One region of the Paenibacillus andongensis genome, then DNA from elsewhere that is predicted to be linked to it. Evidence: predicted binding sites of a transcription regulator. Region 1 holds the regulator's gene; the other holds the start of a gene.

What was found. Region 1 encodes Rex, which represses fermentation and respiration genes when NADH is low (regulators of the CRP and FNR family bind a similar motif). Its sites were predicted from a motif close to TTGTGAAATATTTCACAA; they were not measured.
Region 2: the regulator Rex is predicted to act here: its motif matches at 3,679-3,696, upstream of NYR53_RS12540 (helical membrane plugin domain-containing protein).

Annotation. Positions count from the first base shown of each region.
Region 1 is NZ_CP104467.1:4,534,758-4,541,171, reverse strand. Features, by position in the region: gene dinG (ATP-dependent DNA helicase DinG) at 1-1,968, shown strand, start outside; gene NYR53_RS20605 (redox-sensing transcriptional repressor Rex) at 1,971-2,591, shown strand; gene NYR53_RS20600 (inorganic phosphate transporter) at 2,633-3,634, opposite strand; gene NYR53_RS20595 (DUF47 domain-containing protein) at 3,699-4,325, opposite strand; gene NYR53_RS20590 (amidohydrolase) at 4,572-5,867, shown strand; gene NYR53_RS20585 (cell wall elongation regulator TseB-like domain-containing protein) at 5,910-6,404, shown strand.
Region 2 is NZ_CP104467.1:2,873,629-2,880,042, reverse strand. Features, by position in the region: gene NYR53_RS12560 (NAD(P)/FAD-dependent oxidoreductase) at 1-197, opposite strand, end outside; gene NYR53_RS12555 (heavy metal translocating P-type ATPase) at 225-2,651, opposite strand; gene copZ (copper chaperone CopZ) at 2,746-2,949, opposite strand; gene NYR53_RS12545 (metal-sensitive transcriptional regulator) at 2,967-3,299, opposite strand; gene NYR53_RS12540 (helical membrane plugin domain-containing protein) at 3,780-4,211, shown strand; gene NYR53_RS12535 (NAD(P)/FAD-dependent oxidoreductase) at 4,233-5,414, shown strand; gene NYR53_RS12530 (group I truncated hemoglobin) at 6,193-6,414, opposite strand, start outside.

The DNA.
Region 1 (6,414 bases):
TTGATACCATCCATTTATTATGGCATCAAGTATGAGAAGAAAGTGATCGTCTCTACACACACGATTAACTTGCAAGAACAGCTCCGAGAGAGGGACATTCCACTCTTGAAGGAGATTTTCCCTATCCCATTCAAAGCTGCTGTGCTTAAAGGCAGAAGTCATTACTTATGCTTGCGCAAATTCGAAACAAAGCTAACTACACGTGATTACGAGAATGGCAAGGAAGATCCGATTACGGCAGCGCAAATGGTTGTATGGCTTAGTGAGACGGAGCATGGAGATGAAGAAGAGCTGCATTTTGGAAACAAGGGTGCGCAGTTCTGGTATTCGGTTGCAAGTGACACAGATTCTTGTTTGAATCGCATGTGTCCTTGGTACAAAAAATGCTTCTATCACCGCGCTCGGAATGATGCCAATACGGCCGATGTGATCATCACGAACCATTCCCTCCTCTTCACGGATATGAAGGCTGAGAACCGCCTTCTACCTTCTTACAAGCACCTTGTCATCGATGAGGCACATCACTTTGAAGAAGTGGCCAGTAAGCATCTTGGCATTGAGCTGCATTCTTCCGCATTTTATCATTCGCTACTATGGCTATATAAAGATAATCGCAGTGGCCAATTGCCGATGCTGCGGTTTCGATTGCAGAAATCGGATGAGCAGCCTGAACGCACCGCCGCTTGGAGTCAAACCATTGACGGGCTTTTCCCAAAAATCGTGAAAATCAAAGAGGATTGGGACCGGCTCAGCGAAGCGCTCTATGAGTTGTTATCTTCTAGAAGCGATCCTGCGCAATCGGAAAACTCACAATATGTACTCCGGATGAAGCCCGAAACGCTTCCACCTGAGTGGCGAGAGCTTCTGATTATGGAAGACAATATTTATTTGAATGCGAATGATTTACTCCGAACGCTTGATAAATTATTAAATGAAGTGAAGGACATGCAGGAAGTTTTCGGGGTCCAAGGTTTAGTCACTGACTTGAATGGTACGGTAAAGGAACTGTACAATCACCGAGATGCCCTGCACTTTTTTATGAAAATGGCCGATGAGGGTTATGTGTATTGGATGGAAGCGGGCACGTATGCCAAATCCAAATCACTGCAGCTTGTATCGGTACCTACGGATGTAAGTGGACTGCTACAGCAGCATTTCTTTGAGACCAAAGACAGTATTATCCTGACATCCGCGACTTTGTCTGTTAATAAATCATTTCAATATTCTGCGGATCAATTAGGGTTAGTCATCCCTGAGGATGAAGAATCGGGCAAGTTGAAAACCGTTCAATTGCCATCTCCATTCAATTACAGAGAGCAAGCTCTCGTCGTCATTCCTCGGGACTTTCCGACGATCAAAGGTGCCGGTGATCCTGTTTTTATCAACGCACTTATTGAGTCGCTTAGTGAAGTTGCGCGAATTACCAAAGGTCGTATGTTGATTCTGTGCACTTCGAATCGCATGCTGAAGCAAATTTATGCTGGCATGAAGGATCTCTTGAAGCCGCATGGGATTACGGTGCTCGGGCAAGGGGTAGACAGCGGCAATCGGAGTAAACTGACCCGGATGTTCCAAGATAACAAAATGTGCGTCCTACTGGGCACCAGCTCGTTCTGGGAAGGTGTCGACATTCCAGGAGATGCGTTAAGCTGTCTTGCTATTATACGATTACCGTTTCAACCGCCTAATCATCCTCTTGTTGAGGCCAAGTGTGAAAATATTAAGAAGCGCAACGAGAATCCATTTATGAAATTTTCTGTGCCTCAGGCTGTCATTCGATTTAAGCAGGGCTTTGGCCGACTGGTCAGACGTGCATCCGATAAAGGCATCGTAATCATCTATGATACTCGTGTCATTGATACGTATTATGGCAAGCACTTCCTTTATTCATTGCCTGGTCCGAAGATTGAGCATATGACGACCGAGCAAATGTTACCTAGGATTGAAGAGTGGATGGGGGAGGCGTAGCGTTGAAAACACAAAAAATATCGGAAGCAGTCGTCAGGAGACTGCCCATTTATTTACGCTTTCTGAATGAACTTGCAATGAAAAATATCTCGACGGTATCTTCGCAGGATTTGGGTCAAAAGCTTGATCTGAATCCGGCACAGATTCGCAAGGATTTGGCTTATTTCGGGGAATTCGGCAAAAAGGGAATCGGCTACGACATTGCTTACTTGATTGAGAAGATTAGACAGATTCTGAAATTAGATCGCCATATTCAAGTTGCTCTTGTTGGAGCGGGTAATCTAGGCCGCGCTTTATGCAATTATAATACTTATTTACGGAATGATATGAAAATTGTCGCTGTGTTCGATGCAATGCCAAGCAAAGCAGGAGAATCGATCAACAATCTAGTCGTTCAACCGATGCATGAGATGAAGAAAGTTTTATCTGAATTAGGCGTCCGCATCGGCATCATTACGGTCCCTGCGAATGAAGCTCAAAATGTAGCTAATCAATTCGTAGACTGCGGGATTGAAGCCATATTGAATTTTGCTCCGGTCATTATTAAAGTTCCTCCGGAAGTGCGTGTGCATCATGCGGATTTTACAACCGAGTTGCAAAGTTTAGCTTATTATTTGGATTAGAAAAAGGCACGACCCAATTCGCATGGGTCGTGCCTTTATTTTTAGAAAATGAGTCTGAACAAAACGAAGTAAATCGAGAATGCGAGAGCGATGCTGATTGGAATCGTAATAACCCAAGTAATCAACATGCGTCCAACAGTGCCCCATTGAACTTCATGGAAGCGCATGACACTGCCTGTTCCGATAATCGCAGAGGAAATAACATGCGTCGTTGATAATGGTTTACCCAAATGCGTAGAGAATTGAATAACGAGTGATGACGTTAAATCCGAGGCAAAGCCATTGATCGGCTCGATTTTAACAATCTTACCGGAAACGGTTTTAATAATTCGCCATCCACCGATGGATGTTCCAAGTCCCATGGCCAAAGCGGCAGCAATTTTCACCCAAATAGGTACTTCCAGGTCGGTTTGAACACCGGCTGCGACTAAACCAAATACGATAATACCCATTGCTTTCTGTGCATCGTTTCCACCGTGGGAGTATGAAAGTAATCCCGCGGATAAAATTTGCAAGGTACGGAATACGCGATTAAGCTTTGATCTTGATGTATTCCCAGACCATATAATGATGTACTTGATCAAGATCATGATTAGGTAACCTAGGGCGAAAGCAATAATAGGCGATAAAACCAAAATGATAATAATTTGAGTAAAACCACTCCAATTCACTGCATGGACCCCAGCGCCAGCGATAACAGCTCCAGCAAGAGAACCAAGCAGCGTATGAGAAGATGATGAAGGAATCGCCAGATACCAAGTTAATAAGTTCCAGATGATGGCCGCTAGTAAGGCCGCGATGACGATTTCAACGCCGTTTTCAATTTTGGCTGGGTTCGCAATGCTTCCTCCAACGGTTTTGGCAACCTTTGAGGAAACCATAGCTCCGACAAAGTTGAGTGTGGCGGCCATGGCGATGGCTACACGCGGACTTAAAGCACGTGTGGAAATGGATGTTGCAATCGCATTAGCTGTATCGTGAAATCCATTAATGAAATCAAAAAGTAAGGCAAGCACAACGATAACGATTAAATAAGTTAACATGATTTCCTCCTAAGAGTTTTCCATTGGGAAAACTTTCTTCGTACACATAGAACACGAAGGTGCTTTATGAATAACGAAGTACAACACTATCAAGGATATTGGCTACATCTTCACAAGCATCTGTTGTTTCTTCTAAACGCTCATAGATTTCTTTTAATTTAAAATCTTCATACGGGTCTTTACGTGTGATGAAAATTTGGCGAATCCCTTCGCGCATCAAACGGTCTCCGTCATTTTCGAGGGAATTAATAGCAACCGTATGCTCAGGAATTTGCATGTATTTTTTCTTCGCCAGAAGCTTGAACGCATCCAGCATATGTTGGCAAGAGTCTACAATGACAGCCGAAAACTCTTTCATATAAGAATCTGTATGGGATACAGCTAGATAATCGAAACGAGCAATGGTTGCTTCAATACCATCCGTAACATCATCCACTTTGGAGGCTAGAATCATAATATCTTCACGATCAATCGGTGTAATAAAGACTTTGTTCAAACCTTTAAAAATTTCGTGAGTTATGGAATCGCCTGCATGCTCTAAATCATGAATCGCTTTAACATATTCAATAGGCGGTTTATCCCCCATCATGGCTGTGCGAAATAGTTGAGCTGTTTGCAATGCGTTTTCTGCAGCACGGATGAGAAGTTGCAAGAAATCGACTTCGTTCTTTTTCGTGAATAACGTTGTCATATAATCCTCCTATATTTTGCTATATGTACTAGTTTTTGATCGAATATTTAAGATAAACAGACCAAATGACAGTAAAAACTCACGAAGTTAAAAATATCATAACAATTGTATGGAAAGCAACGAAAATTCCGTGAAATTTTACAATTTCTTAACATGGTGAAGCTTCCTTGATTTTACAAGCCCGAAGATGTAAAGTTTATAAAGCAGTGTTTGTTAATAGAATGAGCATAGAGAGGGATTTTTAGTATGAAAAAAACATTAATTATGAACGGTATTTTTATCTCAAATAATGAAGCAAAATCGTCTATCAAGGGCTGTATGGTCGTAGAGGGCAGCCTGATTACATACATCGGTGAGGAAATACCTGAACCTCGAGAAAATTATGACGAAGTGATTGACGGCACGAACAAGCTTTATATGCCTGGTCTTGTGAATACGCATGGACATGCAGCGATGTCGCTTTTACGCGGATACGGAGACGATCTCGCTCTCCAAATTTGGTTAGAAGAGAAAATGTGGCCGATGGAAGCCAAATTCACCTCTCAAGATGTGAAGTGGGGGACGCTTTTAACTATTCTGGAAATGGTTAAAGGTGGTACGACGACTTTCGTAGATATGTATGACCATATGAACGAAGTTGCTAAGGCTGTTGAAGAGTCAGGTATGCGCGGTGTTCTGACCCGAGGCATTATTGGTCTTTGTCCACCAGAAGTACAAGACGCTAAATTAAAAGAGGCTACCGAGTTTGCTAAGAACTGGCATGGCGGTGCGAATGGAAGAATCACGACGATGATGTCTCCACATGCGCCTTATACATGTCCACCGGACTATATCGAGCGGATTGTTCAAGTGGCCCATGATTTGAACCTGCCCATCCATACTCACATGTCGGAGACCCATCGTGAAGTTCAAGGAAATGTGGAACAATACGGTTTGAGACCCGTCGCACATCTAGAAAAGCATGGTGTGTTCAGCAGACCAACTCTCATCGCGCATGGTGTTCATCTCACTGATGAAGAAATCAGTATCCTTAAGCAATATGATGTACGTATTTCCCACAACCCAGGAAGCAATTTGAAGCTTGCTAGCGGTGTTGCCCGAGTTCCTGAGCTTCTTCGTGCAGGCGTGAAGGTTTCGCTTGGAACAGACGGAGCAGCTTCCAATAATAACTTGGACATGTTCGAAGAAATGAGACTTGCCGCGCTGATTCATAAAGGTGTTTCCGGCGATCCTCTTGCTGTACCTGCTGCAGAAGCACTGCTTTTGGGAACAAAAATGGGTGCAGAATCCATATGGTTAGATAATGTAGGTTTACTACAGGCTGGGATGAAGGCAGATTTCATCGCACTGGATATCGATCAACCACATTTCCTTCCGAAAACGGACTTTGTTTCCCATATTGTTTACTCTGCTTGTGCAAAAGATGTAGTAGATGTGTGTGTAGACGGAAATTGGATTGTTCGCAAAGGTGAATGTTTAACACTTGATGAAGAAAAAATTAAGCGTGAGTTTGAACAATGCTTCGATAAGCTCATTGGCTAAGTGATTTCCTTGTAAGTTCGTCTGGGGAGGTGAGCGGCGTTCATGAATGCGAAGCGAACAAGGATCATAACATTCGGTGTATTTATTATATTGACACTTGGTGTAGTGCTGAGCCGTTTTTATCTAAATGTTCAGAATGAGCACTGGGACGATAAGCGCAAAGCGGTAGAAATAGCCTATGAGAAAAGCATTATGACGAAAGCAACCAAAGTGGATTTCTTCTATGGTGATGAGCCCGTTCAAATCGTTTATGGCGAAGACAAGCTGGGTCAAGGCGTCATCGTTTGGGTTTCAGACAAAGGGATTCATACGGAGATGACGGCTGAAGCGTTCACCGAAACGCAAGTACGGGAATCCGTCCTAAAAAAAGCTCCAGAGATAGAAATAGAACGCGTGCTGCCAGGTAAGCTTGGTAACGATTATGTCTGGGAAGTCTTCTATAAAAAGAAAGAAAACAACAGTACACGTTATTTCTATGACTATTACAAATTCAAAGATGGACTCTATATGGATACGTACAGACTCAGCCTGCATTAGGCTGAGTTTT
Region 2 (6,414 bases), 1.7 Mb from region 1:
ATTTCTAAGCCGATTCTGGATAACTCTAGCTTCACTTCATCAACTCGATCTTCTTGCATTTCAACATATAATTGTTTAAATGTCGTTAACTCTATTTTAGCTTCCTCACCGACGATCGATCCAAGAACAGCCAATTGTTCTGGTTTAAATAAGGTTCCCCCCGTTTGAAACCCTGGGGTAACGGCAAATTTCATCATCTGCGTGTCTTCCCCTCCCATGCCCGATTATAATTTCATTCGTTGCAAGCGTAAGGCATTTAACACAACGGATACCGAGCTTAGCGCCATTGCAGCACCAGCTACCCAGGGAGCCAAAAGTCCAAGAGCCGCAATCGGAATCCCAAGTGTATTGTAACCGAGTGCCCAGAACAGGTTCTGTTTAATGTTCGTCATCGTTTTACGGCTCATATAAATGGCATCTGTAATGCTTGTGAGTTCTCCGCGCATTAGTGTCACGTCCGCTGCTTCCATCGCAATGTCAGTGCCGGTACCAATAGCAATGCCGACGTCTGCAGTAGCAAGAGCAGGAGCATCGTTGATACCATCACCCACCATTGCGACTATCTTTCCTTGTGCTTGCCGTTTCTTCACTTCTTCGGCTTTGCCTTCCGGAAGAACTTCTGCGAGAACATGATCGATGCCAACTTGCTGCGCTATGGCATGTGCTGTTCGCTGGTTATCACCTGTCATCATGATGACTTCGATGCCCATTTGTTTTAAACGAGCGACAGCTTCTCTCGACGTATCTTTGATCGTATCCGCTACGGCTACCATGCCTGTGTACTTGTTATCTACTGCTACGAGCATAGTCGTTTTACCATTGGATTCGAGCCTTTCCATTTCTGTAACTGCTTTACCGAAGTCAATGGCTTCTCGCTGCAGAAGCTTACGGGTTCCAACCAGTACTTCCTTGCCTTCTACGAAGGCTCGAATTCCGTAACCAGGAATAGCTTCGAATTGCTCAGTGGTGGTTAGCGTTATGCCTTTAGCCACAATTCCTGCCACGATCGCCTCAGCAAGCGGATGCTCAGATTGTTTTTCAGCAGAGCCGATTAAGCGAAGAGCTGTCTCTTCATCCATGTTTTCAATTTGAAAGTCGGTAAGTTCCGGTTTGCCTTTCGTTACCGTACCCGTTTTATCAAGTACAATAATTTGCACTTTTTGCATCGATTCTAAATGTTCTCCACCCTTAAACAGGATGCCAAATTCCGCCGCGCGACCGGATCCGGCCATAATCGAAGTTGGTGTTGCAAGACCTAGAGCACAAGGGCAAGCAATGACAAGAACAGCAATGGCCTTTTCCAGCGCAGTTGCAAATTCACCAGGAGCAACCCAAATAAACCATACCAGAAAAGTAACAACAGCAATTCCTACAACAATCGGGACAAAGATACCCGAGATCACATCAGCGATACGTTGAATAGGTGCTTTAGAGCCTTGGGCTTCTTCCACAACTTTAATAATTTGAGCAAGAGCTGTCTCTTGACCAACACGAGTTGCTTTAATTTTCAAACCGCCGTTTTTATTAACAGTAGCGCCAATAACGGCGTCACCGATTTTCTTCTGGGCAGGGATACTCTCACCCGTAAGCATGGATTCATCAACTGCGGACAAACCGTCTACAACTTCACCATCGACGGGAATTTTCTCACCCGGTTTGACAAGCACAATGTCCCCGATGACAACTTCTTCAACCGGTATCGACTCTTCTTGACCATTCCGAATGACTAACGCTGTTTTCGCTTGAAGCCCCATCAATTTCTTGATGGCTTCAGAGGTTCGCCCTTTTGCCAACACTTCAAACAGTTTCCCTAAAATAATCAAAGTAATAAGAATCGCGCTTGTTTCGTAATACATATCGGGCGCATGGTGATGAGCATCAGCAGAAGCTGCCCATTGCAGTGTTAGGTATAAACTATAGAAGTACGCAGCTGATGTTCCAAGGGAAACAAGCACATCCATATTGGCGCTTTTATTGCGAAGTGCTTTATATGCTCCCACGTAAAACTGACTACCAATAATGAATTGTACCGGTGTGGCAAGAACAAGCTGTACCCAAGGATTCATCAAGAACTCTGGCAGGTAAATCCACGATGTAAAAGTAAAGTGACTCACCATGGCCCACAGAAGCGGCAGCGAAAGAATTGCCGATACAGCTAGCTGTATTTTCTTGTGCCGTATCTCCTTTTGCTTATAATCGCCTTTAGCAGCCACTTCCTCTTTACGTATGGCTTTATATCCGAGTTGATCAACTTTGTTAACCATATCGCTTATCGAAACTTCGGCTGCGCTAAACTCAACATGAGCAGTTTCTAATGCAAGGTTAACAGTAGCTTTGCTAACACCTGGCATTTTATTTAACCCTTTCTCAATACGAGTCGAGCACGCGGCGCAGGTCATACCAACGATATTAAAATCGACTGTTTCCTTTACCGTGCTGTAACCCAGATCCAGTATTTTCTCTTCCATGGCCGATACACTGATTTGATTCGGATTATACGTTACTGAAGCTTTCTCAAGTGCAAAATTCACGTTAGCTTCTGCAACACCTTCTAATTTCTTCAAGCCTTTTTCTATTCGGTTCGCGCATGCCGCACAAGTCATTCCCGCAATTTGCAGACTCGCTTGTTGCTGCTCTAATGGTTTTGCCATTGCAGTCCCTCCAGCCTCTAAATACCCCCAAGGGGTATATTTTTTTAAAAAAAAATAAGTGTTACATGGAGCCGCATGAAGCGGCTCATTATCTTTATTTCGCAACGTCATAACCTTGTTCTTCAATCGCTTCTTTAATAGCGTCCAAAGAAACTTTAGACTCATCGAAATCTACAGTAACGGAGCCACCACTCAAATCAACTTTGCCGGAAGCACCAAGTTTCTTGACTGCGCCCTCAACGGAATTCACGCAATGCCCGCAGGACATACCTTCAACTTTAAGTGTAACTGTTTGCATATCAAATCTCTCCCTTATTATTTCATTAATTTATTCATGGTAACCATGAGTTCTTTAATAACCTCATTATCGCCTTCTTGAATGCGTTCGATCACACAGCTGTTTAGATGATGTTCGAGAAGCAGTTTCCCAACCCCGTTTAAAGCGGATTGAACCGCGGCAATTTGATTTAACACATCGTCGCAATACGTATCCTTCTCAATAAGACCTTTCACACCGCGAATTTGTCCTTCGATGCGATTAAGCCTAGAAATCAAATTGTTTTTTGTTTTATCAGAATGATGACTTTTTCGATCACTGCCCGAATGACAACTGTTCTCATTTATTTCTTGGTTATCATGTTGTTCCATTGCATTTCCTCCTCACATTCAGAATATACCATACCCCCATACCCTATATCAAGTGATATTTCAATTATTTTCAATTTTTTTTTAGAAAGAAACAGAATGCGCGCGGTAAATTTTTAAGTTCGTTATATCTTCATTTTCATTGTATATTGATCGCCTTCATTTTGGTTTTGTTTAGACTTATCCACTGCAAATGTTGCTATTACGGCGATTAATGAAATAGAAAGCTTTCTCACTACTCTTCCTTATTTACAAAAAAGTATGCCGGACCTATCATGTTCACGAAATTGAAATATTTTCATTTTAATATTTATCGCAAAAAGGTGTAAAATATTTAAATACGGTTTAATCCAATTGTGTCGATGTTGATTGATATTTTGTTATGTGAAAAATGTTACAATCATTTTTTCGAAAACGAAGTTACCGTTTCGTACACATTGTGACAGTACCCGATTTTTTTCAACGCAAAGGAGGATTTTTCATATGTCACAGACATCTGCTGTTCAAGAAGTAGCAGCAACGCTTGCTGCGGAACCAAAAACGTTAGACGTACTTGACCAATTATTGAAGCCTGAGGTGCAGCAATCTCTGACTGTATTGGTCGATAACCTGCCTAAATTAGCTGAAATGGTGACTGTCTTAACCAAAGCCTACGATTTCGCGCAAAGCATTGCCACAGACAAAGTTCTGATCAACGATTTTGCCCAAGGTATTGGGGAATTCGTCAAACCTGTGCAAGAAAAGGCAAAAGACATTGCATCGGCAGCGATTGAGGCTGGCGAACGCTCACAGGCTGAGGCAGGAACAACCATCGGTCTTTTCGGGATGCTAAAAATGCTGAAAGATCCTGAAGTGCAGAAGACACTTCGTTTTGCTCAAGCATTCTTGAACGTACTCTCTGAGCGCAAAAATTAATACGGACAAGGGATGATAACGATGGCTAAACAAATACTTATTCTTGGTGGCGGTTACGGCGGTCTACTAACCGCATTGACAGCACGTAAACATTTGACGGCTGCAGAAGCCAATATTACGATCATCAACCGCTTTCCAACACACCAAATTATTACGGAATTGCATCGTTTGGCTGGTGGTACTATCAAAGAACAAGCTGTTGCGCTTCCGCTTCAAAAACTGCTAGGCGACAAAGCTGTGAATATCGTTGTCGACACCATTAAGGAAATTAAGCCAAATGAGAAGCAAGTCCTTACAAGCAGCGGCGCCTTACATACGTACGATGCGCTGGTCGTTGCGTTAGGTAGCGAAACTAATTACTTCGGCATTCCAGGTCTGGAAGAGAACAGTCTTATTCTCAAATCTGCAGCTGATGCTAACCGTATTCGCGAACATGTTGAAGCTCGTCTAGACGCTTATAAGGCTACCGGCAATAAAGCAGATGCAAACATCGTAGTTGGCGGCGGCGGTTTAACAGGCGTTGAGCTTGTTGGCGAATTCGCTGATAAGCTGCCTGAAGTTTGCCGCAGCAAAGGCATCGATTTTAGCGATATTTCGATCTATTGCGTTGAAGCGGGCCCAGCCATCCTTCCGGTATTCCCTCCAGTACTGATTGAGCGCGCGGTAACGAGCCTTGAGAAACGCGGCGTTACTTTCCTGACAGGTGTCGCGATTACAGAAGCAACGAAAAATTCGGTATCGCTTAAAAGCGGTCAAACCATCGAGTCGAACACGATTATTTGGACTGGCGGCGTCAAAGGCAACCACGTTGTTGCAAGCTGCGGAATCGCTGAAGATCGTGGCCGTGCTACCGTGACACCGACGCTGCAATCCACATCCCACTCCGATATCTTCCTTGCAGGCGATTGCGCGGTTGTATTCCCTGAAGGCAGTGAAAGACCTTACCCTCCTACTGCTCAGCTTGCTTGGCAGATGGGTGAAACCGTCGGTTACAACCTGTCCGTTCAGCTCAAAGGCGGCGTCATGGATAAGTTCATACCGGTATTCTCCGGAACACTCGGCAGCTTGGGCCGTAAAGACGGCATAGGCACTATCGGCGGAAATAACACGAAGCTAAAAGGCTTACCGGCTTCGCTTATGAAAGAAGCGAGCAACGTTCGCTATCTGTCCCACATTCATGGTCTATTCGCTTTAGCCTATTAAGATACCAAAACAAAAGATGTCCCACTGCCTCTTATGGCTAAGTGGGACATCTTTTGTTCACATTTTATCCGCTCAGCCCCTTAGTGTACCGATATGATTGGAGCCTTAAAAGGAAGGCTTTGATTCATTCCGTGTGCCTCATCACAACGGGGTTAAGGCAAATAGGCTGCAGCGATTACCAATGATGTAAATACTGCAACAATTCATGTGCCAAATGGCCATTTAGTTCGTTGAAGTTGCAGAACGTACAACATTTTAGACCTTTTTACAATATCAAGCTAAAAATCATAGAAGGTGTAATCTTCGCTTAGCCCAAAACCCCAAACATATAATTGTTTATATCTCAAAATAGGTTTTATCAAAAATTTTCCATTGGTGTGAAACCTCAGCTGACTCTGAGGGACCTGTGGCATCTCCTGAATCCATCCGATCAAAATCCCATGCAACATCAAGTTGTATCTTTTCGGTCCAGCCCGGACCTGCAAAAAGTACATCTTATTTTAAATAATTTGCCGTTTTCAAGGTGCTTACCTGTAAAACCTGCATCTCATTTGCTCGAAAATCGCCAACAGTGAATAAAACGATCGGTTTAGATGTAACTTTTGCAGGTCATCCCCTATAATTCTATCTATTGTCTGCATTATCGTGTATAAAATGCAGGTTGTTCATCCTCTGACAGAAGGCAGTTACTTGCGGAAACTGTGGCTTCTTCTTTTGTTTTTTCCTTTTTGCTTCCCAGCAAAAAGGAACAGGACATTTAGCACCTGTTCCCTATTTTTCATTTATACAGAATATCATCTTTTAATGGCGCAACATGACTTAAGGCTTCTGAGATATCAGATTCACTAACTTGAAAATGAGCGAGCGCATCATGAAGATGCTTAACAATGGCAGAAAAATGTTCTGGTTGAATATTCATACCCTCATGTGCTTTAGCCATCGATGATCCTGAATATTGGTTAGGACCACCTAATGCGAAACTAATAAACTTGGTCTGATG